Regions from separate parts of the Undibacterium sp. Di26W genome, predicted to be linked through region 4. Evidence: predicted binding sites of a transcription regulator. Region 4 holds the regulator's gene; each other region holds the start of a gene.

Region 1 (3,782 bases), on a different contig from region 4:
AAATAATAATTGAGGGCAGGACGGCAACTGGAGCAACCGTTAGGTGTGCGCCAATCCATGAATTCCTGTACGCCAGCGACGGTCAACAGCTTGTTGGCCTTGATGGCATCACGCACTTGCTGATGGCTATGATCAGTACAAGAGCACATGGGTTTGACTTTCGACGCAGTCGAATAATCACCACCGGCAGTAAACATGATGATCTGCTCGACCAGGCCGGTACAGGAACCGCAGGATGCCGATGCCTTGGTATGCTTGCGCACATCATCCAGCGTGAACAAACCTTTTTCCTTGATGGCCTTGACGATGGTGCCCTTGCAGACACCGTTACAGCCACAGACCTCGGCCTCATCCGGCATGGCCGCAGCCTTGGTATGGCCTTCATGGCCGACGTCACCGGTATTCGATTCACCAAACATCAGGGAATCGCGGATTTCGGAAATGTTCTTGCCTTCGCGCAGCAATTTGAAATACCAGCTGCCATCCACGGTGTCGCCATACAGGCAGGCACCGATGAGCTTGTCGTCTTTCACCACCAGCTTCTTGTAGACGCCACCTATGGGGTCAGACAAGATGATTTCTTCGGTATCTTTACCACCCATGAATTCACCGGCAGAAAACAGGTCGATGCCTGTCACTTTCAGTTTGGTGGATGTGACTGAGCCCTGATAACGACCAATACCAAAATTCGCCAGGTGATTGGCGCAGACCTTGGCCATTTCAAACAAAGGTGCAACCAGACCGTACACTGTGCCGCGATGATTGACGCATTCACCGACAGAATAAATACGCGGGTCATAGGTCTGCATGGTGTCATTGACGATGATGCCGCGGTTGCAGTACAGGCCGGCAGATTCTGCCAGGGCTGTGTTCGGGCGTATGCCGACAGCCATGACGATCAGTTGCGCCGGGATTTCCAGGCCATCGGTAAAACGTATGGATTTCACATGGCCATTCTCGTCACCGGTAATGGCTTCGGTATTTTTTTCAAGCAGGAAATTCAGGCCACGGTCTTCCAGGGATTTTTGCAGCATCTTGCCGGCAACAGGGTCCAACTGACGTTCCATCAACCAGCCAGGCAGATGCACGACAGAGACACTCATGCCGCGCATTTTAAGACCATTGGCAGCTTCCAGCCCCAGCAGGCCGCCACCAATGACGACGGCGTGCGTATGTTTTTCGGCTGCGTCTATCATGGCATTGGTGTCATGAATATCGCGGTAGGCGATCACGCCCTTGAGGTCTTTGCCAGGTACCGGCAGCATGAAAGGAGTGGAACCAGTCGCCAGCAGCAGGCGGTCGTATTCGGTCTGGGTGCCATCTTCGGCAATCACGATGCGTTTGTGACGATCGATTTTGGTGATTTTTTTACCGAGGTGCAGGGTGATATTATTTTCTTCATACCAATCGACATCATTGAGCATGATGTCCTTGATAGTTTGCTCACCCGCCAGCACCGGTGATAACAGGATGCGGTTGTAATTGGCATAGGGTTCTGCACCAAAAACGGTAATGTCGTACAAATCCGGGGCAATCTTGATCAACTCTTCAAGGGTACGCACACCTGCCATACCATTCCCGACCATCACTAGCTTTAATTTCTTCATGGCTGCTCCTTTACATGTCTCCGCGATCTATAAGCAAGAGCAATGCCAGTTCGAAATTTCCGGGAAAACAACTTTTCCCGCTTTATTCAGTGCGCACCAATATAACCATATATAAAATAGCTTTGCACAGGGAAAACCAACAATTACTCAATCCCGTGATAAGTAATGCCACTTACTGAAGCGCAGCATAAAAAACCCTGGTTTTACACAAAATGAGCAGGCCAAACTAGTGCACTGCACCATTTAATTTACGCAACGCACGTTTTTCGCGCATTTTGTGCCGGATTTAATCATTGGTCGCTGCATATCCTGCACAATTTGATGGCACGGCACTTGCAAGTGGCATGATCGTTCATCATTGGAGCGATCATGCAAAAAACATCATTCTGGAAAGCTGGCCATCCGCCAACCCTGTTAGCGTCTTTCTTTTACTTTGACCTGAGTTTCATGGTCTGGGTTCTGTTAGGCCCCTTGGCGATACAGATATCCAAAGACCTGGGGTTGACAGCGGCACAAAAAGGCCTGATCGTTGCCACGCCTTTGCTGGCTGGTGCACTGTTACGTATCGTGATGGGTATTCTGGTTGATCATCTGAAACCTAAAAAAGCTGGCCTGATAGGTCAGGTCGTGGTGCTGGTTGGTCTGTGCTGGGCCTGGCTGGGCAATATACACAGTTATGAACAGTTGCTGTTCCTGGGTGTGATCCTGGGCGTGGCCGGTTCTGCCTTTGCCGTTGCGCTGCCGCTGGCGTCACGCTGGTATCCGCCAGAACATCAGGGTACGGCGCTGGGCATTGCCGGCGCGGGCAATTCCGGTACTGCTTTTGCTGCACTGTTTGCGCCGGCACTGGCCATCGCTTACGGCTGGTCGAATGTGTTTGGACTAGCCCTGATCCCGTTATTGGTGGCACTGATTGTCTACCTGGTGTTTGCCAAGGACGCGCCGGGTGACACAGCCAGCAAATCACTGGGTGAATACCTGGCGGTGCTGAAAGACAAGGATGCCTGGTGGTTCATGTTCTTTTATAGCGTGACCTTTGGTGGTTTTTCTGGCCTGGCATCGTCACTGACCATTTATTTCAATACCCAATATGGTTTGTCACCGGTACAGGCCGGTTATTTCACGGCTGCCTGCGTTTTTGCCGGTTCACTGGTGCGCCCGTTTGGTGGCCGCATTGCTGACCGCATCGGCGGTATCAAGACGCTGTCGGTGATGTACACCATTGCTGCAGCCTTCCTGTTTATTGCTGCGACTGGCTTGCAGTCATCCGTGGCGGCTGTGATTGTCTTTGTGATCGCCATGCTGGCACTGGGTACCGGCAATGGTGCAGTGTTCCAGCTGGTACCACAACGCTTCCGTAAAGAGATGGGCGTCATGACCGGCCTGGTTGGCATGGCCGGCGGCATAGGTGGTTTTTACCTGGCGGCCAGCATGGGTTACTCACGCCAGATCACCGGCAGTTATCAACTGGGCCTGTCGATTTTTGCCGGCCTGGCCATCGTCGCCCTGCTCGGTTTATCATTGGTCAAGAAACGCTGGCGCACCACATGGGGTTCTGCCGCCATGACCACTGCAAAAATCTGATCACCTGAAGGTCATCCCACACCATGCCTCTTATCGTCACCACCGGCTATCAGTCTGTCGCAGGTATACGCAGTCGTAATGAAGATTTTGTCGGCATGGTGACGCCGGGTGAGCCGGAACTGTCAAGCAAGGGCATGATACTGGCCGTCGCCGATGGCGTATCCGGCAGTGAAGGCGGGCGTGAAGCGGCTGAATATGTGGTACGCGGTTTGCTGACCGATTACTACGCCACCCCGGACACCTGGGAAGTGACCACGGCACTGGAAAAAGTCGTGGTCGCCATGAATAGCTGGGTGCAGCAGCAAGGCTCGGTCAGGCGCGAGCTGGCAGGCATGGCCACCACCCTGACCACCCTGGTCTTGCGCGGACGCATGTATTACAGCGCCCATGTCGGCGATACCCGCTGCTATCTGCTGCGTAATGACCACTTGCAGAAACTGACGCAGGACCATGTCTGGGACAGGCCAGAAATGCAGCATGTACTGACGCGCGCAATCGGCCTGGATTCACATCTGGTGATCGACCATGGCATGGGTGAATTGCGTGCCGGCGACGTATTCCTGCTGGCCAGTGACGGCGTCTGGGCAGCCA
Region 2 (3,782 bases), on a different contig from region 4:
AAGGTATATACCGATGACAGGCCATCAGTCAGCACATCGATAATGCTGACCATGCGCAAGACTTGCTGTTCATCCCTGAACTCCACCAGGCGGGTATTGACCCGGCTTTGCAGTAAAAATTGGGCATACTGGTCGCGGCTGTCATGGTCCATGCCGCCACCGGCATGGCGCTCGCCCTGATAGCGCTGATAGAGCTCATAGTGTTCTTGCGCATAACTAAGGCTGGTGACGCGCGCCGTCAGCTTGCCGTGTTTTTTCCAGGCGCGCCGCTGGCTGCGATTGGTTTCAAATTCCTGCACGCGTATACGCACTGGCGTGCAGGCCTGGCAGTTATCGCAATGCGGTCGGTAGATAAAGATGCCGCTACGCCGGAAACCACTCTTCACCAGTTCTGAATACGCATCCGCATTGATCAGATGTGCAGGCGTTGCCACCTGCGAGCGCGCCTGCAAGCCTTCCAGATAACTGCAAGGGTAGGGCGCTGTCGCATAAAATTGTATGCTGGCGAAAGGTAGTTCGTTAAGTTGGGTCACAGACTGATCTTGTTGGTGATGGTCCAATCGGTAATGGCTGGCAGGGCAGTGGCATGTTCCAGTCGGCGCAAAAACTCGCTGCGTGCAATCGGTTTTGCGCCCAGAGATGCCAAATGTCCTGTCTCTTGCTGGCAGTCTATCATTTTCACGTCATGTTCACGCAAGAAAAATACCAGGTGGCTCAGGGCAATTTTAGAGGCATCCGTGACCCTGGCAAACATGGATTCACCATAGAACATGCGCCCTATGCAAACGCCGTAAGCCCCACCCACCAGTTCCCCGTTCAGCCACACCTCTGCCGAATGAGCATAACCCGCTTTGTGCAAATCACAATAACCGGCCACGATGTCTTCAGAAATCCAGGTGCCTTCCCGGTCCTTGCGTGGCGCGGCACAGGCGCGCATCACCTGTTCAAAGGCAGTGTCAAAGCGTAGCTGCCAGCGGTCATCTTTACTGATCTGGCGCAGGCGCTTTTTCAAGCTGGCGGATACCTTGAAGTCTTGCACTTGTAACACCATGCGTGGATCGGTAGACCACCACAGTATCGGCTGCCCCTCAGAAAACCAGGGGAAAATGCCATTCCTGTAGGCATACAACAGGCGGCTGGCCGATAAATCGGCTCCGGCTGCCAGCAAGCCTGCCGCCCCGTCTTTTTCTGTAAGCGCCGTGCTGGGGTGAGGGAAGGGGCTATCTGCTTCCAGCCAGGGTATCACGTTGCCATTCCATAGTGATGCACCAAAAAAACGCCATTTTTTAGTGCGGGGTGATGCCCCGCTAACTCATCCAAACTTAAATTCTTCATTAAATCAATCACTTATCAATTTGCACTAAATTGGAACGTATTTTGCTTTATCGGTGCGCCATTTATATAAATCTGCACTTTTATTGGGAGAATTTTTGCATGACCGCACAAAATAGTAGCACCGATGCATTGTTTATCTTGTTGGGCGCCATCATGATTCTAGCAATGCACGCCGGTTTTGCGTTTTTAGAATTAGGTACAGTACGCAAGAAAAACCAGGTCAATGCCCTGGTCAAGATTCTTGTTGATTTTGCCGTATCCACCATTGCCTATTTCTTTGTGGGCTATACCGTTGCCTATGGCGTACAGTTTTATTCCGGGGCCGAAGTGCTGGTTGCCAAAAACGGTTTTGAACTGGTCAAGTTCTTTTTCTTGCTGACCTTTGCCGCTGCCATACCCGCCATTATCTCAGGTGGTATTGCCGAACGGGCAAAATTTCACCCACAACTGATTGCCACAGCCTTGCTGGTAGGTGTCTTGTACCCTTTCTTTGAAGGTATCGCCTGGAACCAGCGTTTTGGCATACAGGCCTGGCTGAAAATGGCATTTTCTGAAGAATTTCATGACTTTGCCGGTTCTGTCGTCGTGCACGCCTTTGGCGGCTGGGTTGCCTTGCCCGCCGTCTTGTTGCTGGGGGCACGTCGGGGCCGCTACATGAAAAACGGTGCCATTGCCGCCCACCCGCCATCCAGCATCCCTTTCCTGGCGTTGGGCGCATGGATACTGACAGTAGGCTGGTTCGGCTTCAACGTCATGAGCGCACAAACTCTGGACAAAATGAATGGCCTGGTGGCCATCAATTCCCTGATGGCCATGGTTGGTGGCACCCTGGTGGCATTCTTGATGGGCAAGAATGACCCAGGTTTCGTCTATAACGGCCCACTGGCGGGCCTGGTGGCGGTCTGCGCCGGTTCTGATCTCATGCATCCGCTGGGCGCGCTGGTCACCGGTGGCATTGCCGGTGCCATCTTTGTCTGGATGTTTACCTGGACCCAGAATAAATGGAAGGTGGATGATGTATTGGGTGTCTGGCCCCTGCATGGTTTGTGTGGTGCCTGGGGTGGTATCGCCGCCGGCATCTTTGGCATGAAGTCTTTGGGCGGCCTGGGTGGCGTCAGCTTCATGTCGCAACTGCTGGGCACGCTGATGGGTGTGGCGATTGCTTTTGTCGGTGGCTATGTTATCTATGCCAGCCTGAAGAAACTGATAGGCATACGCCTGGACCCGGAAGAAGAGTTTGAAGGCGCAGATTTATCGATACACAAAATCTCGTCCACTGCCGAACGCGAAACCAGTTGGTGATGACGAAAAAAATGGGCGATCAATTCGCCCATTTTTATGCCTGCGCCCGGTTCAATCATGCATATCGGTCACGATTAGCCGCGATTAACCACGATCAGCCATGCCGTATGGGCTTAAAAATATCATGCGCATGCACCTCATATTGCCCACCCTGTTTCACCTGCGCCAGGTTGGCAAAGAAAAATTTCAACGTATGCGTCGTGGTAGGAAAGGCGATGTCTTCCCAGGGGATCTGTTCTTCAGAAAACAGCGCCACTTCCAGGCTTTCCACGCCTGCAGCATAATCCAGGTCAAGCAGGGTGGCGCGATAAAACAGATGCACCTGATGTACATGTGGCACGTTCAGAATCGAAAACAGTTCATGTAACTTGATATGGGCACCAGCTTCTTCGTCTGTTTCGCGCTGCGCAGCCTGTGATGTGGTTTCATTGTTTTCCATAAAACCGGCAGGCAAGGTCCAGAAACCCAGGCGCGGCTCAATCGCACGCCTGCACAGCAAGACCTTGGTCACGCCATCATCTTCCCATACCGGAATAGAGCCAACCACCATCTTGGGGTTTTGATAGTGGATAGTGCCGCAAGCCGGACAGACAAAACGTTCACGGGTGTCATCAGCAGGAATTTGCAAGACGACTGGGGACGCACATTCAGAACAGAATTTCATGAGAAAAAGAGTGGAAATTGGCGAATCCTCAGAGTGTAACACCTGTCCACCCAACTACCGCAATAGTCCGAATCCCATAAAAGGATTGCGCAGAGCAGCAAAACAATGTATAGTTTCATTCTTCAGACGCGGGGTGGAGCAGTCTGGCAGCTCGTCGGGCTCATAACCCGAAGGTCGTAGGTTCAAATCCTGCCCCCGCAACCAAGTATTCAAGCCCTTGATCAGGAATGATCAAGGGCTTTTTGCTTTGCTGGTGAAATAGCATTTCCCGTAGGCGCGATCAGTGCAACGTAGTCGCACGCATGTTAAGTGCCAAAATTCCAATAGCTATCTCAAAACAATGTCTGACACGTCGCACATTTGTCAACCAGGTTTCGTCTGGTGCGACGTGACACTATTCTTCAAGGGTGTAGCTGACTACTACCGTCATGCGTGCGAATGCGCGGGGCTTCGCACGTGGACTATGGCACTACTGTTTCTC
Region 3 (3,782 bases), on a different contig from region 4:
GGGTGACCCATGGCGAAGGAAAGGTACTGTTCTTGACCGCGATAATTTCCCAGATCAAGATCAGCATGCCTATGCCAAACAGGGGTGGCAGCACGCTCAGAAAGAATGGGCGGAAAGAGCGCTGCTTCTTTGCAGTTGGATTTTTCACTGGCTTCACCTTTGCCGGTTTGAGTTCGACGACTGCCGATTCGGTTTTTTCCACAGCGGGCTTTTGCATTGCACCATGTACCAAGGTATTCATTGCGACTCCTTAAGCCTTGATTTTGAAGGAAGCTGCATAGGCAGCCGGGTTTTTTCCATCCCAGACCGTACCATCCATGAACTTGCTACTGCGCATGACATCCTTGGGAACGGATACCTTGGCCATGGCCGCTGCATCCTTGTATACGTCAATACGGTTAACTGCCTTTGCCACCGCCAGGTAATCAGGATCCGTCTTCAGCAAACCCCAGCGCTTATGCTGAGTCAGGAACCACATGCCGTCTGACAGGTAAGGGAAATTCACCGCGCCGTCGTTAAAGAATTTCATGTAGTTAGGGTCATCCCAAGTCTTGCCCAGGCCATTTTGATAGCGGCCCAAAATACGCTGATTGATGACATCAACCGATGTGTTCACGTAGGATTTATCAGCGATGGTTTCTGCCATTTTGATTTTGTTGGACAGCGAAGCATCGATCCAGCGTCCAGCTTCCAGAATTGCGGCAACCATGGCGCGTGCGGTATTCGGATATTTCTGTACGAATTCGGCCGTAGTACCCAATACTTTTTCCGGATGGTCTTTCCAGATATCCTGTGTCGTTGCTGCGGTGATGCCGATACCGTCGGCAATCGCCCTGTGGTTCCAGGGTTCACCGACACAGTAACCATCCATATTGCCGACACGCATATTGGCAACCATTTGTGGTGGCGGCACGGTAATGACCTTGGCATCTTTCATGGGGTTGATGCCATGTGCCGCCAGCCAGTAATACAGCCACATGGCGTGGGTACCGGTAGGGAAAGTCTGGGCAAAGGTATATTCGCGCTTGTCGGTCTGCATCAGCTTGGCCAGGCCTGCACCATCTACCGCACCTTTTTCTGCCAGTTTTTTGGACAGCGTAATCGCCTGGCCATTATTGTTCAGCGTCATCAGTACCGACATGTCTTTCTTGTTGCCGCCGACGCCCAGTTGCACGCCATACAGCAAGCCATACAAGACATGGGCAGCATCCAGTTCACCGTTCACCAGTTTGTCGCGTACGCTGGCCCAGGATGATTCTTTGGTAGGGATAATCTTGATGCCGTATTTCTTGTCGAAACCCAGGACAGAGGCCATCACCACTGAAGCGCAATCAGTCAGTGGAATAAAGCCAATATGTACTTCTTCTTTTTCTGGCTTGTCTGATCCGGCTGCCCATACACCACCTGTACTCAGACCCATGATGCCAGCTCCCGTTGCCAATGCAGCGCTTTGCAATAAACTGCGACGTTTGAAATTCGGTTCATGATCTTCCTGCTTGTTGACATCAATGATGAGAGATTTCTTATTCGATTCCTGATTCGACATGTCTGCACTCCAGCCTGAGAAAGTTTTTCTGCAACGAAAAAAGGTGTCATTCCACGTGGTAAAAAAACCAGTAGAAAGACACCTTTGTCTAATGAGGTGACCATCGTTAGTCAGTCTCATTTATTCTGTAGCGCCAGCGTTGGCGCTTTCTCTTTCATTAGCAATTGCCGTGCCAGAGCAGATTGCGTGGCTACAGCTCTTTAACCTACCCCCAGTGATACAAAATCAAGGACTGCCAGAACTCATTTCGCACCGGAATGACGCAGCGCACCAATTACACGCACAAACTTGGACTGCCATCTGCTGTGCACTAACTATTCACCATGAGTGACCATGAGGGACCGTGCATAACCATGAGTGCGCATCAGGGAAATGCGTTCTACCCACCCAGCAAATCGGCGACATCCAGCATGCGCTGCGCCAGATCCACCAGTTTCAGGTTCTTTTCCATGGCTTGCTTGCGCATTCTTTGATAGGCTTCGTTTTCCGACAACTGATGCCTTTGCATCAACAAGCCCTTGGCCCGCTCTATGGTTTTGCGTTCAAGCAGCTTGGCCTTGGTATCCGACAATTCGCTGCGCAGCTTCTGGTCAGCGTTGAAGCGCGCCATGGCGACATCCAGCACAGGCTTGATGCGGTCCGACTGCAGCCCGGCGACGACATAGGCCGACACTCCGGCTTCCATGGCTGCGGCCATATTCGACTGGTTGCCGTCTTCTGTGAATAAGACTATGGGGCGGGGGGCGTCGCGTGTCACCATGACCATATGCTCAAGCACGTCACGTGAATCGGATTCGGCATCAATGATGATCATGTCCGGTTGCAATTGCGCTACGCGCTCACTCATATACATATCACCAGGAATCACGGCAATGATGTTATAGCCAGCCTGCAGCAACCCTATGCGCAGGGCGCGCGAACGCGCCAGCTGTGCCTGCGCGTCTTCATGCAACTCATCCTCGGTCTGTATGACCGTATTCACCACAACGATACGCAAGCTGGGCGAAACAGGCATTGTCGCATTAACACTATTCTGTTTGGTGCGCATAGATGGGCCATGGCAGATATAATCTAGGTATGCGTTCTTTAGCAAGATTCGCACCAATCCGCCATATTATTTAAGTAAAAGCATCATTTCCTGTCATTCATCGGTCCACCCATGGCGAGACGGACCAGGCTGTGCTCTGCGCCATTTAGAAATTAACATGATAGTTCTTGGAGTTGAATCTTCCTGCGATGAAACCGGCCTGGCCCTGTACGACACCGAACAGGGTCTGCTTGCCCATGCCCTGCACTCACAAATCGCCATGCACCAGGAATATGGCGGCGTCGTGCCGGAACTGGCCTCGCGTGACCATATCAGGCGTGCCTTGCCCTTGCTGACAGAAATCCTGACCACATCCGGCTTGAAGAAACAGCAGATAGATGCGATTGCCTACACCCAGGGGCCAGGCTTGGCCGGTGCCCTGCTGGTGGGTGCATCCGTCGCCTGCGGATTGGGCTTGGCGCTGGACAAGCCGGTATTGGGCGTACATCACCTGGAAGGCCATTTGCTATCGCCCTTACTGGCCAGCAAACCACCAGAATTTCCCTTCATCGCCTTGCTGGTGTCGGGTGGGCACACGCAATTGATGCGTGTCGATGGGGTGGGTCGCTATCAATTACTGGGAGAGACGCTGGACGATGCTGCCGGTGAAGCTTTTGACAAATCGGCCAAATTGCTGGGCCTGTCTTACCCTGGCGGCCCAGCTATTTCACGCATGGCAGAATTTGGTGATCCAACTGTTTATAAATTCCCGCGTCCCATGTTGCATTCCAAAGATTTGAATTTCAGTTTTTCTGGCTTGAAAACTGCAGTCCTGACAGTCGTCAAAAATCACCCTGCGAATATTTGTGAACAGGACAAAGCCAATATCGCCCGTGGTTTTGTCGATGCCATTGTGGACGTACTGACAGCGAAATGTGTGACGGCGATACGCGAGAGTGGCTTGAAGCGGCTGGTGATTGCCGGGGGCGTCGGCGCGAATCAGCAATTGCGCGCATCCTTGAATGCAGCGGCACAAAAACGCCGCTTTCAAGTCTATTACCCCGAGTTGGAATTCTGTACCGACAATGGTGCGATGATTGCCTTTGCCGGTGCCATGCGACTCAAAAAAAATCCCGCACTGGCTACACGGGACTATGGTTTCAATGTACGGCCACGCTGGCCTTTGCAAGAATTACTGGAAGCCTGACA
Region 4 (3,782 bases):
TCGGCATGGAGGCCAACAATTCCACCCAGCATCTGGCCCTGCTGAGCAAGGTGCGTATTCACTTGAAAAAACGTGAATATGCTCCCTCCACACCATCCAAATAGAGAAAGCGATATTTGCCAATGAAAAATATGAAATTGACACGCTCCCTTGGCCCATGCCTGGGACTGGCCTGTTTTGCATTAGTGCACACGCCTGCAAGTGCAGAAAAAGCTGACAGCCTCAAAGAAACAGTCATAGAAGCCGGTTATTCTGAAATAGACGGAAAAAACAGCGTACGCGTCTTGTCCAAAGGCGTGCAACTGGTGCGCGGCACCCTGATCGTCAATTCAGAAAAAGCCGTCGTCACCGAAGCCCCGAACGGTGACGAGTTTGTCGTGCTGACCGGCGGAGTCAGCAAAAAAATAAGCTTCCGGCAAAAACGGGATGGCGGCCCGGATCTGTGGGTAGAAGGCGAAGCCGATCGCGCTGAATACAATCAGACGACAGAAATCGTCAAGTTCATCTCCAAAGCCAAGATCCGCTATCTGGAAGGCAAGAAAGTCACCCAGGAACAGGAAGGGGAATACCTGTCCTATGACAGTAAAAATGATATCGCTGTCGGTACCAATTCAACCACGGGCCAGCATGTAGACGGTGCTGGCCGCGTCAAAATCACCCTGCAACCCAAACAGACCAATTAAATGACTGCCACGCCTAGTACCTTGATCGTCAAGGGATTGCAAAAACGCTACGGTGCGCGCCAGGTGGTGCGCGACGTCTCGCTGGAAGTGAAAAGCGGTGAAGTGGTTGGTTTGCTGGGCCCGAATGGTGCCGGCAAAACCACCTCCTTCTACATGATCGTTGGCCTGGTGCCATCTGACGCCGGCGATATCACGATCGACGCCGTCAATATCTCACAACTGCCGATACACCAGAGAGCCGTGCTGGGTTTGTCCTACCTGCCGCAGGAAGCGTCCGTATTTCGCAAGCTGACGGTAGAAGACAATATCCGCGCCGTGCTGGAATTGCAAAAAGATGCCAATGGAAAATTTCTTTCAGAAAAATCCATTGTCAAAAGACTCAATGCCTTGCTGGCCGATTTGCAGATTGAAAAGATCAGGGAAAATCAGGCGCTGTCACTATCAGGCGGCGAACGCCGGCGGGTAGAAATTGCCCGCGCCCTCGCCACTAATCCGCGCTTCGTCTTGCTGGATGAACCCTTTGCCGGTGTTGACCCGATAGCCGTGATTGAAATCCAGCGTATTGTGCGCTTCCTCAAGGAGCGCGGTATCGGCGTGCTGATTACCGACCACAACGTGCGTGAAACCCTGGGCATCTGCGATCACGCCTACATCATCAATCAAGGCGCTGTACTGGCCAGCGGCAAGCCAGACGACATCATACAAAATGAATCCGTGCGTCGCGTCTATCTGGGAGAACATTTCCGGATGTGACGGGAATCATCATGAAACAAAGCCTGCAACTACGCACGTCCCAGCATCTGGCATTGACGCCTCAATTGCAGCAATCTATACGCTTGCTGCAATTGTCCACATTGGAATTGCACCAGGAGCTGGAAACCCTGCTCATCGAAAATCCCATGCTGGAGCGTGTGGATGATCCGCTGGACCATGCCGTGCGCCTGTTGGCCGATGGTGCCATCAATACCAGCAGCACCGCCGCCGATGCAGGTATGGAAGCCCCTGCATCCCGCGAAGAAAGCAACAGTACTACGGAAGTTCAGGGTGATGCCGATAGCGCCGTCAGTAACGAAGCCCTCAGCGCCAGTGAAGAGGACTGGAGTTTTGATGACGTGCATCATGGCAGCAAAAGCAGCGATGATGAAGATGGTCGCCCGCAACTGGGTGCTGCCCACATCACCCTGCGTGAACATCTGCAGGAACAAATGCGCCTTAACCTGCGCGAGCTGCGTGACCGCGCCCTGGTCGAGTTGATGATTGATGCCATTGACAACAATGGCTACCTGACAGAAACCCTGGATGAAATCCATGCCAGCCTGCCACTGGAATTGTGCGTGGAGCCAGAAGAGCTGGCATTTGCCCTGAACATGCTGCAGAGCTTCGACCCAGCCGGTGTGGGCGCTCGCACACCTTCTGAATGCCTGGCCCTGCAAATCAAACGCCTGCCTAAAATTGCTTTCGTGACACGCAGGCTGGCCTTGCAGATTGTCGAAACGCAACTGACTTTATTTGCACAAAGAGATTTCACCAAACTCAAGAAAATTCTCGACTGCGACGATGAAGATTTGCGCGACGCACAAACTGTCATCAGACTGTGCAAGCCCCGTCCGGGTATCGACTTTGCAGTCGATGAATCGGATTATGTGGTGCCAGACGTCATCGTCAAAAAATCAGGCAATGGCTGGCAAGTCACGCTGAATCAGGATGTCATGCCCAAATTGCGGGTTAGTAGCATGTATGCCAACATCATGAAGCAAAACCGGGGGGAAGGCGGACTCGGCTCACAGCTACAAGAGGCGCGCTGGCTCATCAAGAACATGCGGCAACGTTTCGACACCATTTTGCGCGTTGCACAAGCGATAGTTGAAAGGCAACGTAATTTTTTCACACACGGTGCTGTCGCCATGCGCCCCCTTGTTTTGCGCGAAATTGCTGATACACTAGGATTACACGAGAGCACTATCTCACGTGTAACAACTCAAAAATACATGCTGACCCCTCACGGCATGTTTGAGTTGAAATACTTTTTCGGCAGCCATGTCGCGACGGAAACAGGGGGAGAAGCATCTTCCACCGCGATACGCGCACTCATCAAGCAGTTGATAGGAGCAGAAGACCAGAAAAGCCCACTCTCTGATAGCAAAATTGCAGACATGCTGGGTGAACAGGGCATGGTAATTGCCCGACGGACAGTTGCCAAATACCGTGAAGCCCTAAAAATCCCCCCAGTGAGTTTGCGTAAATCTTTGTAAGCAAGTCCTTGTAATCACGGTTTGAATTGCTATATATGATTTAGCTCAAGGCAATAAGACAGCAATGAGCTTATCGTTACAGCAAGCAACATCACTATAGGAGCACAGTATGAATCTCACCATCAGTGGACATCACGTCGAAGTAACTCCTGCAATTCGTGAATATGTACATACCAAACTAGAACGTATCAGGCGACATTTCGACCAGGTCATTGATATCGCCGTCATCCTGACGGTGGACAAGCTCCGGGAAAAGGAAAAACGACACAAAGCCGACATTAATCTGCATATCAGTGGCAAAGATATTCATGTAGAAAGTCTGGCGCATGATCTGTATGCAGCGATCGATACACTGGTAGACAAACTGGATCGCCAGGTCATCAAGCACAAAGACAAAATACAAAACCATCAGCACGACGCCATCAAGCATATTCCTGATCCGGCATCGGCTTCATAAGACTCACCACCCCTGCCTTCGGGTTGCGGGTATCCAAAACAAGGACGCGAAAAGCGTCCTTTTTTGTTGGATGAATGGTTCTGAAATAAATCATATATTCAATCGCTAAATTGATTGCCCTCTGACAGGCTGTACAGGTATTACTGCCATTCCTACGTAGGCAGGAATATAGCGGGCAGGCAATCTAGCAACATTTGGCATACCGTGGTCTGATTTAATGTCAGGTCTGCATGCTTTACGTGTGTAGCTTTTATGTACTTACCCACAGTATTTAAGATTGCCAGCCGGGGGTAGCCCGGCAGCTACTCCCTTTTCTTGCTTCGCCAAGAAAAGGAAGCAAAAGAAGGCGACCGAGGCGTCGTCGCCCCTGCGGGGTTCCCGTTTGTGCGG

Evidence for each region. The regulator sigma-54, encoded in region 4, starts transcription at its own class of promoters, with help from an activator protein. The targets are predictions, from matches to a motif close to TGGCANGNAANCTGCTTT.
Region 1: a site for sigma-54 is predicted at 1,930-1,947, ahead of ACO0LM_RS09870 (nitrate/nitrite transporter). Genes of this name have one in related genera too.
Region 2: a site for sigma-54 is predicted at 1,367-1,384, ahead of ACO0LM_RS16390 (ammonium transporter). Genes of this name have one in related genera too.
Region 3: a site for sigma-54 is predicted at 2,633-2,650, ahead of ACO0LM_RS17175 (ANTAR domain-containing response regulator). Genes of this name have one in related genera too.

Annotation. Positions count from the first base shown of each region.
Region 1 covers NZ_JBMPOR010000006.1:161,046-164,827, reverse strand. The annotation lists gene nirB (nitrite reductase large subunit NirB) at 1-1,607, opposite strand, end outside; gene ACO0LM_RS09870 (nitrate/nitrite transporter) at 1,977-3,191, shown strand; gene ACO0LM_RS09865 (protein kinase domain-containing protein) at 3,215-3,782, shown strand, end outside.
Region 2 covers NZ_JBMPOR010000013.1:120,891-124,672, reverse strand. The annotation lists gene ACO0LM_RS16400 (arginyltransferase) at 1-533, opposite strand, end outside; gene aat (leucyl/phenylalanyl-tRNA--protein transferase) at 530-1,246, opposite strand; gene ACO0LM_RS16390 (ammonium transporter) at 1,435-2,637, shown strand; gene ACO0LM_RS16385 (NUDIX hydrolase) at 2,732-3,301, opposite strand; tRNA gene ACO0LM_RS16380 (tRNA-Met) at 3,429-3,505, shown strand; gene ACO0LM_RS16375 (hypothetical protein) at 3,771-3,782, opposite strand, start outside.
Region 3 covers NZ_JBMPOR010000014.1:144,987-148,768, reverse strand. The annotation lists gene ntrB (nitrate ABC transporter permease) at 1-241, opposite strand, end outside; gene ACO0LM_RS17180 (CmpA/NrtA family ABC transporter substrate-binding protein) at 251-1,420, opposite strand; gene ACO0LM_RS17175 (ANTAR domain-containing response regulator) at 1,926-2,594, opposite strand; gene tsaD (tRNA (adenosine(37)-N6)-threonylcarbamoyltransferase complex transferase subunit TsaD) at 2,752-3,780, shown strand.
Region 4 covers NZ_JBMPOR010000017.1:52,799-56,580, reverse strand. The annotation lists gene lptC (LPS export ABC transporter periplasmic protein LptC) at 1-104, shown strand, start outside; gene lptA (lipopolysaccharide transport periplasmic protein LptA) at 132-683, shown strand; gene lptB (LPS export ABC transporter ATP-binding protein) at 684-1,436, shown strand; gene ACO0LM_RS18845 (RNA polymerase factor sigma-54) at 1,448-2,935, shown strand; gene hpf (ribosome hibernation-promoting factor, HPF/YfiA family) at 3,045-3,392, shown strand.